3 regions of the Neobacillus sp. YIM B06451 genome follow, and region 2 is predicted to be linked to each of the others. Evidence: riboswitches for the same ligand, from Rfam matches in the RefSeq annotation. Region 2 holds a riboswitch; each other region holds the start of a gene.
The links. A riboswitch is a leader RNA that binds a small molecule or an ion and turns the genes downstream of it on or off. The one in region 2 is predicted to bind S-adenosylmethionine.

Region 1 (4,053 bases), on a different contig from region 2:
CGAAAGGGTTTATGATGGGGAAGAATTTGCCGAAAAAAGGTTTAAACTGCCTTTAAGTTAATATAGGAGGGATTCTGATGGGGTTTTTGGATGGATTGATGGGCAATGCTTCGGAGGTGAGCCTTCCCGAGGTTCAAAAGGAATATGCGAAGGTTCTCGCACCGGGGGAGTCAATCGAGAAAGCGTACCGGCTTGTCAGGGATATGTTTATTTTCACAAACAGGCGGCTCATTCTAGTTGATAAACAAGGGATTACTGGGAAAAAGACGGAGTATCACTCAATCCCCTACAGGAGTATCACCCATTTCAGCATTGAAACGGCGGGAAGTTTTGACCTGGATGCCGAGCTGAAGATCTGGGTGTCAGGCAGCCCTATGCCGCTGCAGAAGCAGTTTAACAAAAGCCTGAATATTTATGAACTCCAAAGCGTGCTAGCGGCGTATGTGCTTAAGTAATAGTTTAAATTAAGGGGGATGGAAGATGAGCGTTTTGCCTGAGCTGTTTTCAATTGGAATAGTTGTCCTTGTTGCGATTGCATTCTATAAGGTTCTTTTCAAAAAGAAAAGCATTACCCCATCCTATACCCCGTTTGATGAAATAACAGGGCACTCGCCGAGTGCTTTTCGTGAAAATGTGGAAATCATTATGGATGAGGGTTCAGGAGACGGCAAGGGGAATGGATAATGGGTAAATGGTTTCCGGCCCTGTACGATGCAGGGATGAAAGGTTTGGAGAATGGAATGTTTAAAGAAATAAGGAAGGCTCTGCTGGATAAAGCGGAAGGAATCGTGCTTGAAATCGGCTCCGGCTCGGGAATAAACTTCCCCCTTTACACAAAAGCGGAGAGGGTTGACGCCATCGAGCCGGATCCCTATATGATTGAAAGGGCCGCCCGCCGGATTAGCGAGGCGAAAGTACCTATTCTAGTCCATCAGCAATCGGCGGAACGGCTTGAATTTCCCGACAATGCTTTCGATGCGGCTGTGGCAACGCTAGTGTTCTGCACAATTCCGGATGCGGAATTGGCGCTTAAAGAAATCAAAAGGGTTTTGAAACCGGGGGCACCAATTCTGTTTTTCGAGCATGTGAAAATGCCGCAGCCCTCGCTCGCAACCATGCAGGACATCCTCAACCCGGTATGGAGAAGGGTATGCGGTGGCTGCAACCTGAACCGGGACACGGCTTCAGAAATAAAGAAGGCCGGAATTCATATTGAAAAAACGAGAACGTATTACAAAGGCCTTTTTCTTGCAATCGAGTGCAGGAATATAGAAGAAATGTGTGAAAACACTGGCATTCGGGAATGGTAGAGGGAGACTTTTTTGCCGGGAGTGTTTTTGGATGTTCCTCTACTATATTCACATTGCCGTTCCGGTCAAGAAGCCCGGGATTACATACTTGGCTGGTTGGGAAAAATCAGATACTGAGCAATTTATGTTTGATAAGGCGGACAGGTTCCGCATTTTCCGCCGGAAGGGTGAACCGGTCCTGCAGTTGGCTGAAGATGACAAAGGAAATTGGTACTTTATGACCTTTTTTACTTCGAAAAGTTTATCGGGCCTGAAATGGGCAAGGCAAACAGCCAGGCCCGCATATGTTGAAGATGGGACAACCCTCCCGCTTGTCAGCCTGCTAGAGGAGGAAGGACTACGGCCAAAGGATGAAGGATTTGATAAGGCGTATGCCCACACAAGTATACTGGTGGATAACCTTCGTAGCTTTTCCGCGGAAAAACAGGCCCGACTTGCGAATGCGGATGGCGAGGACGATCCAACGGTAGTCGGGAACATCCATTTTGTGAAGAATACTTTTAAAGGGAAAGAAACGCGGTACATCGCAGGAGCGGAAACGCGTTCGTTTGCGACTGCGACCGAAAATGAGCCGTATTTCAGGGATATCCATCTTAAAACGAATGCATTCCTTTACCTCCTGTATTTCGTTTACTTCCAGGAAAACAATCAACTGCCGTCAAAACAAATGGTTCCAAGGCTTCTAGCCAATTTATGGGCATCCAAACAAGCGTTGAACACGGGCTGGAATCATACTTTGTTTGAAACTGAACAGCTATAAAAATTAAATTTCTCGTAAAAGGAGCTGCCGAAAATGAAAGTGAAAATTAACCGTAATGCCGCAAAAGTACTAAAGGAGATGCTTAAAACCGCCAAAGAAGGCCAAATGTTCCGGGTCATCATCACACATATGCACGGAGATCATGCCCACTATGACCTAGTCCTTGATACGCCCAAGGAGCATGATGAAGTCGTTAAAACAGACAAGGATATCGACATCATCCTCGATTCGCGCGAGGAATATTTGGATGGGGTCTGGATCCAATATTTTTACGTCCCACGCGAGGAGTTTGTAATCACGAATCCTTCCAAAGGCGGCCACCATCATCATTAAGTACGGGCGAAACGCACTTCTTTCGCCCTCTGGTTGAAAAAGGGGTTTGACTTTCCAACTGCAATACGCTAAAGTAAATGAAATTGTATATTTCTTATCAAGAGAGGTGGAGGGAACGGCCCTTTGAAGCCTCGGCAACAGGCCTTTATGGTACTGTGCCAATTCCTTCGGGCAAGCGCCTGAAAGATAAGAAGAGAACGGATGCCGCCCTCTTTTTATCGAAAAGGGTTTTTTTAATACCCAAAATTGAATACCGTTCTTATCAAGAGAGGTGGAGGGAATGGCCCTTTGAAGCCTCGGCAGCAGGCCCAACGGCACTGTGCCAATTCCAGCAGGGAATCCCTGAAAGATAAGGAGAGCAACGCAAATAAACCAGCAACCTCTTCCTTACCGGAAGAGGTATTTTTATTAAAATTCAACGGAAAGGAGAAGAAAAGTGGCAAGAACATCAGAAATGATTGAGAAGAGGAAAGAAAAACTGATTGAAGAACTGCTTTCAAGGAATGTATACAAAACATCCGATCAACAGCATCTATACGACGCACCCCTACAAACCCTTGAACATGAATACATGCTTATATTAAAAAAAGAAGCCGGGCGCTAAAAATTAAAGCGTCCGGCTTTTCCTACTTCCACAACAGTGATACAAGCAATTTGTTTTTAAAAAGTTGGAGGAGAAATTCAGTATAGTATTCCTGCTTCAGGGAGACCTTTATCACTTTATCCAGGCTCGTATGGAAATAAGCATCCGTCAGGTCGTCATTTCCGTAAAAATAGTCGCGTACGGCGCTAAATTGTTTTTCGAGGGCATGGTCTGCAAATTTTAAGGTAAATTCCACGTCACTTTCACCTGGCATTTCAACGATTTCCAAACGGGTTCGATCATATGTGTAAACCAAATCCATCACTGGTTTCCTCCCTTATTGTAAATACCTGAAATAAACATAGACCGTGCAAATGGCTATTGTAAGCAACATGAGCGGGAAGGCGACGATAAGATATTTCACGAAGGAAATTGAATGTTTTTCTTTTGCGGCCATACCGGCGACAATGACGTTGGCACTCGCGCCAATCAAAGTTCCGTTTCCGCCAAGGCATGCGCCAAGAGCGAGGCTCCACCACAGCGGTTCCAGGTTGGTAATTCCCATTGAGCCCATGTCTTTGATCATGGGAATCATGGTGGCGACAAATGGAATATTGTCAATGAATGCGGATGCGATTGCGCTGACCCAAAGAATGAGCAGCGATGTCGCGGTCACATCCCCGCCGGTAAGTTCCATCGATTTTTCGGCTAGCATTGAAATAACCCCTGTTTCCATTAAGCCTCCGACAAGGACGAACAGGCCGATAAAGAAAAAGATTGTCAGCCATTCGACTTTTTTCATTGACTCCTCAAGGTAATGTTCCCCAGTCAGAAGGAGCAAAAGGAAAGCGCCAGCCAATGCAATCGTCGCGTTTTCAACTTGAATGAACTGGTGGACAAAAAAGCCTAAAATTGTTACAGCAAGAACAAATAGTGATTTCTTCAGCAAGACTGTATCAGTGATTTCCGCTTTTTCATCAAGGTTCATAATGCCTGCTTTAAGTTCTTCTGTAGTATGAAGTGATTTTCTGTAAAGGAAACCGAGGATTACGATATTAACAATTAAG
Region 2 (4,053 bases):
CAAAGCGGCAGCCTTGTCTGTCCGCTCCCAAGGGAGGTCGACATCATTGCGGCCAAAGTGGCCATAAGCGGCTGTTTGTTTGTAAATTGGCTTGCGAAGATCAAGCATGTTGATGATTCCGGCAGGGCGCAGGTCGAAGTTGTTTTCGATCAATTCAACAAGGACTTCTTCGCTTACAGTACCTGTTCCAAATGTATCAACTGCAATGGATACAGGGCGGGCAACACCAATGGCGTAGGCAAGCTGGACTTCAACCTTGTCGGCAAGGCCTGCGGCGACGAGGTTTTTCGCAACATAGCGCGCTGCATAGGCCGCGGAACGGTCAACCTTTGTTGGATCCTTTCCGGAGAAAGCGCCGCCGCCATGGCGTGCATAACCGCCATACGTATCAACGATGATCTTGCGGCCGGTTAGCCCGGCATCGCCTTGAGGGCCGCCGATAACGAAGCGCCCAGTCGGGTTGATGAAGTATTTTGTCTTTTCGTCAATAAGATCATGTGGAACTACAGGGCCGATAACATGCTTTTTAAGGTCGCTCTGGATCTGTTCCAGGGTCGCCTCAGGACCATGCTGCGTTGAAATAACAATTGTATCAATCCGCACTGGATTGTTGTTTTCATCATATTCAACCGTTACCTGCGTTTTTCCATCCGGGCGCAAGTATGGAAGTGTTTCATCCTTGCGAACTTCCGTCAGCCTGCGGGAAAGCTTGTGTGCAAGCGAGATTGGAAGCGGCATGAGCTCTTCTGTTTCATTGCAGGCAAACCCGAACATAAGTCCCTGGTCCCCCGCACCGATTGCTTCAATCTCCGCGTCGGACATGCTGCCTTCACGTGCTTCAAGCGCCTGGTCAACCCCCATGGCGATATCGGCTGATTGCTCGTCAATGGATGTTAGTACAGCGCACGTATCGGCATCAAAGCCATATTTCGCACGTGTATATCCGATTTCACGGATTGTGTCACGGACGATTTTTGGGATATCAACATAAGTTGACGTTGTAATTTCACCCGCTACGAGGACAAGGCCTGTTGTAACGGAAGTTTCTGCAGCGACGCGGGCGTTTGCGTCTTGTGCCAGGATCGCATCTAAAATCGAATCCGAAATCTGGTCGCAGATCTTGTCTGGATGGCCTTCAGTCACTGATTCAGACGTGAACAAACGGCGTTTTGATGGCATCTGGATTCCTCCTGTATCTTCTTTATAATGAGGTCAGCTGCATGGATTTTTTCCGGCCTGCCTAGCAACCTCGGTTTCACGGTACTCATTTCCCTAAGTAGTATGAAGTAAACCTGGGGGTTTTATGAATCCCCCGCTCCTAAAGATGCTGATTTGTAAGGCTGCAAATAAAAAACCTTCCCTTTTGAGGAAAGGTTGCATTGAGATGTTTGCGCCTTTCACTCTTATCGTTCAAGGCAATCGCCTTGCATCAGGTTTGGCACCTTTTCCGAGAAAGATTCCTCAGGCAGGTTGCCGGGCTTCATAGGGCCTGTCCCTCCACCGGCTCAGGATAAGAGAGTATCCGTTCAAGGTAAAATCATACCACACTGTTGATGCATGTCAATGATTTTCACGAGAAAAAAATCTTCTAGAACCATCTATTTTTCGTAGGATTTTTCATAACAAAACCATTAAATTGAACAGCTTCCATCCTCACACATTTCACCCATCCATTTAAACCTGTTCCTGGCTATCCAATTGTAGATCGGAATACCAGCCTTTACGGCAAACGGAAGGTAGAGGAGCAGTGCAGGCAAGAAAGTAACAGGGAATTGAAGCAGCATTTTCCTGACCGCAAAAAATCCTTTGTAAATCCTGCCGTTCCCATCAATCACGTGAAGCTCCCTGCGAAGGTCGATTGCCCGGAAAGCTGGCTTGCGGCCTTCTTTCTCATATTCCTGAAGAGAAAGCCATTTTACCCGGCCAAGCCAATCCAGCTTTTCTGATTTCGCCTTCGACTTATTGCACAGGACACAGTTCCCGTCATACAGCGCCAGCAGCTCCATTTATAATCCCTCCAAAATTAATTATAAAAAAAAGAGGTTATTAGTATAGACCAATTAGCTAAATGTGCTATACTATTCGTGAGAAAAAAAGCTCTTAACAAACAATAGGCAAAGGGGAAATCATTAAATGTTTGGTGTGCATAATCCAGAAACTCCATTCAAACTGCTGAATGAGGAAAACCTTCTAGTCCAGCTTTCCGTTCCAGAACTGGTTGAAAAAGTGTTGAGACGTGGAGAAGGGCTGCTGACATCAACCGGGGCAATCAGTGTTTCGACCGGTAAATATACAGGCCGTTCTCCAGAAGATAAGTTTATTGTCGAAGAAAAGTCCAGCAGGAGCAAAATTGATTGGGGCACGATTAATCAGCCCATTTCGGAAAAAGCCTTCTCCAACCTCTATAATAAAGTAATTGATTATTTAAAACAAAAAAATGAAATTTTTGTGTTTAATGGATTTGCAGGCGCGGATAAAAAATACAGGCTACCGATTCAGGTAATCAACGAATACGCCTGGCACAACCTTTTTGCACACCAGTTGTTCATTCGTCCCGAGGAATCCGAGCTGGCCGGCCATAATCCGGAATTCTCGATTATCTCCGTCCCTGGCTTCAAGGCAGACCCGGAAGTGGATGGAACCAATTCGGAAACGTTCATTATCATTTCTTTTGAAAAGCGGATCGTTCTGATTGGCGGAACGGAATATGCAGGGGAAATGAAGAAATCCATTTTTTCCGTCATGAACTATCTGTTGCCCGAGGCTGGAATCATGCCTATGCACTGTTCGGCCAATGTTGGGATCGAAGGCGATGTAGCCTTGTTCTTCGGCTTGTCAGGCACAGGCAAAACAACCCTGTCCGCTGATGCGAATCGCCGCCTGATTGGTGACGACGAGCATGGCTGGTCTGCGAACGGCGTCTTCAATATTGAGGGTGGCTGCTATGCAAAAACAATCAACCTCAGCCGTGAAAAGGAACCGCAAATCTTTGATGCAATCTGCTTTGGGGCTGTTCTTGAAAACGTTGTTGTCGAAACGGACACCCGGGTCGCCGACTATGATGATGGTTCGCTGACCGAAAATACGCGGGCCGCTTATCCGCTTGAAGCGATCAAGAACATCGTTTCGCCTAGCGTCGCTGGCCATCCGAACACAATCGTATTCCTGACAGCCGATGCTTTCGGGGTCTTGCCGCCAATTTCAAAGCTTACAAAGGAACAGGCCATGTACCATTTCCTTAGCGGATATACGTCCAAGTTGGCTGGCACTGAGCGCGGCATCACTTCGCCGCAAGCAACGTTCTCCACTTGCTTCGGCGCGCCATTCCTGCCACTGCCGGCAAACCGCTATGCGGAAATGCTCGGTGAAAAAATCCTTGAGCACAATGCGCAGGTATTCCTTGTCAACACTGGCTGGACCGGTGGTGAATACGGAACGGGCAGCCGGATGAAACTGGCATATACTCGCTCGATGGTCCAAGCGGCCCTCGAAGGAGAGCTGAGCAACATTGAAACGGTCCAGGACGAAATTTTCGGCCTGCATGTTCCGCTCCATGTCCCAGGAGTTCCTGATGAAGTCCTGCAGCCTGAAAAAACCTGGGCGAATCCTGAAGCCTACCGTGTAAAAGCAATAGAACTTGCCGAAAAATTCCGCAGCAACTTTAAAAAGTTTTCCAACGTTTCTTCGGAAATCGCAGAAAAAGGCGGACCGATTATTTAATAAGGTATTGTGGGCAGTTTGTTGATAAGTTAGGATAAATAAAGCACGAGAGGGAAACGCAGCGGTTTCCCTCTCGTGCTTTTGTTATTTTTAGTTTTTGTGACAACTAAACAGGATTTTGACTGCTTGTTGTCACAAATCAGGGGGGGGGCGTGACAGCTATTCGGAAATTTGCCCTTCGGTTGTCACGAATCAGAGGCTGTCGTGACATCTAAATTGAAATCTGCCCTTCGGTTGTCACGAATCAGAGGCTGTCGTGACAGCTTTTCGGAATTTTGCCCTTCGGTTGTCACGAATCAAAGGTTTTCGTGACAGCTAAACAGGATTTTGCCC
Region 3 (4,053 bases), on a different contig from region 2:
TTCAAGAATCTCAGCATGCGGTACGTTTGTAGCGCCAACAACGAGTTTGTTGTCGTCTTCCTTTTTGTCGCTTCCAGCTTTGTTGTCATCGGAGCTGCCACAAGCAGCCAGTACAAGGACAAGGGCGAATGTTAAAAGTGTTCCAAGCCATTTTTTCATGTTCTATTCTCCTTTGTTGTAAGTAAACTATCAGCCGTATGGACTGAGGGATTTTATCTTTTATCCAATTTACGGGTAATTGTGTCCCCAATTAATTGAATGATAAAAACAATAATTAGGATGATGATTGTGGCCATCACTGTTACGTCATTGCGGCTTCTCTGGAAGCCTTCAAGGTAAGCAAGGTTTCCAAGTCCGCCAGCGCCAATCGCGCCAGCCATTGCCGTGTAGCTGACAAGGGCAATCGCTGTAACAGTAATTCCGGATACAAGCGCCGGCATTGATTCGGGCAACAGCACCTTCCAAATAATCGTCCACGTTGATGCGCCCATTGATTTTGCCGCTTCGATGACGCCTTTATCAATTTCACGCAGCCCGATTTCAACCATCCTCGCGTAAAACGGCGCCGAACCGATAATGAGTGCTGGCAATGCGGCATTTTCCCCTATCATGGACCCGACTACGAACACCGTGAACGGGATAAGCAGGACGATAAGGATGATGAAAGGAATTGAACGGAAGACGTTCACAAAAGCTGCAATGATTTTATTAATGAAGGCATTCTCCCAAAGGTTGCCCTTCCCAGTAAGGAAGAGAAGCAATCCAAGGATGATGCCGAGGACAAATGTAACCGCAACGGATATGCTCGTCATGTAGAGCGTTTCCCGTGTTGCCGCCCACATATTTTCCCAGACGACATTCGGGAAATAGGTTTCAAGCATTTGCAATCACCTCCACGCCTACCTGCTGGGAGTTGATATATTCCAGTGCCTTTGCGAGTTCGCTTTCCGGTCCATCAAGATGAAGGAACAGGGTACCGTAGGATCCGCTTTGCGTCTGTGAAATCTTCCCCTGCAAAATATTCGCCGTTATATCAAACTTCCTGATCAAATTTGTGATAAGCGGCTGTTCGGTAGCCTCGCCGACAAATGTGAGCTGGATGACCTTTCCGGATGGAAGGCGCTCGAGCAGATGCTCGACCGCATCCTTTGTCTCCTCGGGTTCTGTTACCTGCTGGACGAATCGCTTCGTTATTGGCTGCCGCGGCTTTTTAAAGACATCCAATACAGGGCCGAGTTCAACGATCCTACCGCTCTCCATAACGGCGACGCGGTGGCAAATTTTCCTGATAACATGCATTTCGTGGGTAATCAGAACAATCGTCAAACCGAGCCGCTTGTTAATGTCGACCAACAGGTCAAGAATCGAATCCGTCGTCTGCGGATCGAGAGCAGATGTCGCTTCGTCACAAAGCAAGACCTTTGGGTTATTCGCAAGCGCCCTGGCAATACCGACACGCTGCTTTTGCCCGCCGCTCAATTGTGACGGATACGCGTTTTCTCTGCCTTCAAGGCCGACAAGCTTAATTAGCTCATCAACACGTTTTTTGCGTTCCGGCCCCGAAATTCCCGCAATTTCAAGCGGAAACGCGATATTTTCCCGGACTGTGCGTGACCAAAGTAGATTGAAATGCTGGAAAATCATTGAGATTTCCTGGCGTGCCTTCCTAAGCTCCCTTCCAGAAATTTTTGAAATTTCACGGCCTGCAATCGTTATGGATCCTTCGGTTGGGCTTTCAAGCCTGTTCAGCATCCGGATCAACGTACTTTTGCCGGCGCCGCTGTACCCAATAACACCGAAGATTTCCCCTTCGCGTATATCGAGATTGACATTATCAACCGCTGTCAGTGTCCCGTGTTTTGAAGGAAAGCTTTTTCTGACATTTTTTATCGAAATCATCGAATCACCTTCTTTACACCCATTTACCCATCATGCCGGGCAGCAATCATGTCTTAATCTATCTAATCCTATCGTTTGAATCTATTACAGGATTCATTCCGGAAAAGTAAAAAGCCTTTCTGCAACCGGGCAGAAAGGCAAATTAAACATTAATCCTTTCTCCCATCTCCCAAAGCGAACGCTTTGTGTGAATTGGCACCATTTCACAGAAATCATCCTGTGACGGTTGCCGGGCTTCATCGGGCACATCCCTCCACCTCTCTTGATAAGAGCAGCTAAACTATTCAATTAATAACGATTGCTATCGTATCATGGTGAAATTAAGGTGTCAATAAAGAAGTTTTTGAAAAAGAGCCGGAAATATCAGCCAGAATCACACAATGCAGAATCATTTACAATCCCTTAAAAATAAAAACCCGCTCCATAAGAGAAGAGGGCTATCTCCTCTTATCTTTACAGGGGGTCTCCCTGCTGGAATTGGCACCGTGCATTCACCGGTTGCCGGGCATCATCGGGCCATTCCCTCCGCCTCTCTTGATAAGAATTATGAAATTATTAGAATCTTGCCAAAGATTTAAAGAAAGTTTATCTTAAGACATTCTTTCCGTCAATAGGGAATTTTTTCAAACTCAAGTTCCTTTGCCAAAAGAAAAATGGATTCAAGCTTTAGCACAGTGCGAAAGGACGCATCGATATGTATTGCCCGATGATTGAGCAGATCGCGCATTCTTGCCGTCCCGCAAAGCAGTTCGCCGATAGCTTCAGGGCTTCCCGTGATGTTTGCAAGCAAGGGTTTGCTTAGTTTCTCGCCGTTTGAAACCCTCGCCTTACCGTCCCCAAACTCCACAAAAGAGCCTCCAATTTGTATATAAACCGTCTGGCTGCTGCCAAATAAAGAATGGATATGCGGCTTTTTATTAAAATTTGCACAGAACCGATGAATCTGCTCAATCATTGTGAATCCCCCCTGCTTACTTAATTCATTTCCGGAATCAGGATTCCTCCATTATTCGTTCGACAAAATCTTCATAAGCAGGCTTCTTTTGTGTTTTTCAAAAAAATCCGCCAAAGCTAAAAGGGAATGCAAAATTTCCGGGGAAATATGTCACATTCCGGCAGCTTTTGGAACCTTGGATGCCTGGCTTTTTAAAACCTTCCGCCCGAAAACAAGATAGAAGTAAACAGAACTAATTAAGTAAAGGCTTGCGGTTATTGTGAACACATATGCATAGCCCCAATAGTCGCCGTATTTGACTACGATTCCCGTTGAAACCGGCCCCATGAACGCCCAACCTAAATTGAAAACAGTCTGATTGATCGAATTGGCCAATCCTTTCATCGAATCATCAACTCGTGACATGATGAGCGAGCTTTGAATCGGGTTCCCGGCATTCATGAGCGCCTGCCTGAACAGGAAACCAATCGCAGCTAGCCACAAGTTTTCCGTGTAAGCGGTCAAAAGCAGGAATGGAAGCGACAGCAACTGTAGGATAACGACAGCCCTGACCTCCCCGACGCGCTTGACGACCTTGGGTCCGATAATCATCGCAAAAGCGGTGGCCGCCTGGCCAAGAGAAATGATGAATCCGGTCGTCGATGTAGAAGCAGAAAACCGTCCCGCAAAATAGAGATTCAGGTATGGAATAACGAGCCCAGCCCCAAATCCAATCAGCATTTGCGCGATTGCAAAAAGGGCAATGATTTTGAAGCCGCTCCAGTTAAACGCGGCTTTTTTCCTTCCGGCTTCATCTATTTGTGGTTTTTCCATACGATTGGCGGGAGTCCTGAACTTAAAGGCAGGGATTGCTCCTCCCAAATAAATAGCCGCCCCGATTAACAATGTAATCCGCAAGCTTTCAAGGCTGGTGAAAAAAAGGCCGAAAAAATCGGTCAAAATTCCGCCCAGCATGTTTCCAATTACACTCGCCGCCGTCATTAATGCGAAGTGGAGCGAAAACAGGTTGACCCGCTGTGATGGGTCAGAGTTTTCAGCCAGCCACGGAATTCCCGAAACTTGCAGGAATGCGCCCGAAAGGCCCGCGGCAAATGCCAAATACACTAGCATCGTTTCATCAGCTGCCAATGCTCTCATGATGAGCAAGGTTCCAGATACGAGAATGCCCGTGAAAATAACCCTTTTCCGGCCGAATTTGT

Region 1: another riboswitch for S-adenosylmethionine. It lies ahead of fbpA (Fur-regulated basic protein FbpA); the one in region 2 lies ahead of metK (methionine adenosyltransferase).
Region 3: another riboswitch for S-adenosylmethionine. It lies ahead of RB160_RS16495 (methionine ABC transporter ATP-binding protein); the one in region 2 lies ahead of metK (methionine adenosyltransferase).

What each region holds. Positions count from the first base shown of each region.
Region 1 is NZ_JAVFKJ010000018.1:71,746-75,798, reverse strand. It holds gene RB160_RS21455 (NRDE family protein) at 1-61, shown strand, start outside; gene RB160_RS21450 (PH domain-containing protein) at 78-455, shown strand; gene RB160_RS21445 (DUF3951 domain-containing protein) at 481-684, shown strand; gene RB160_RS21440 (class I SAM-dependent methyltransferase) at 684-1,310, shown strand; gene RB160_RS21435 (hypothetical protein) at 1,342-2,070, shown strand; gene RB160_RS21430 (iron-sulfur cluster assembly accessory protein) at 2,104-2,403, shown strand; SAM riboswitch class I at 2,495-2,596, shown strand; SAM riboswitch class I at 2,660-2,759, shown strand; gene fbpA (Fur-regulated basic protein FbpA) at 2,840-3,007, shown strand; gene RB160_RS21420 (hypothetical protein) at 3,030-3,311, opposite strand; gene RB160_RS21415 (ArsB/NhaD family transporter) at 3,324-4,053, opposite strand, start outside.
Region 2 is NZ_JAVFKJ010000007.1:166,780-170,832, forward strand. It holds gene metK (methionine adenosyltransferase) at 1-1,179, opposite strand, end outside; SAM riboswitch class I at 1,401-1,517, opposite strand; gene RB160_RS13935 (thiol-disulfide oxidoreductase DCC family protein) at 1,632-2,006, opposite strand; gene pckA (phosphoenolpyruvate carboxykinase (ATP)) at 2,134-3,720, shown strand.
Region 3 is NZ_JAVFKJ010000011.1:26,182-30,234, reverse strand. It holds gene RB160_RS16505 (MetQ/NlpA family ABC transporter substrate-binding protein) at 1-159, opposite strand, end outside; gene RB160_RS16500 (methionine ABC transporter permease) at 213-881, opposite strand; gene RB160_RS16495 (methionine ABC transporter ATP-binding protein) at 874-1,899, opposite strand; SAM riboswitch class I at 2,059-2,171, opposite strand; SAM riboswitch class I at 2,344-2,443, opposite strand; gene RB160_RS16490 (hypothetical protein) at 2,507-2,854, opposite strand; gene RB160_RS16485 (MFS transporter) at 3,005-4,053, opposite strand, start outside.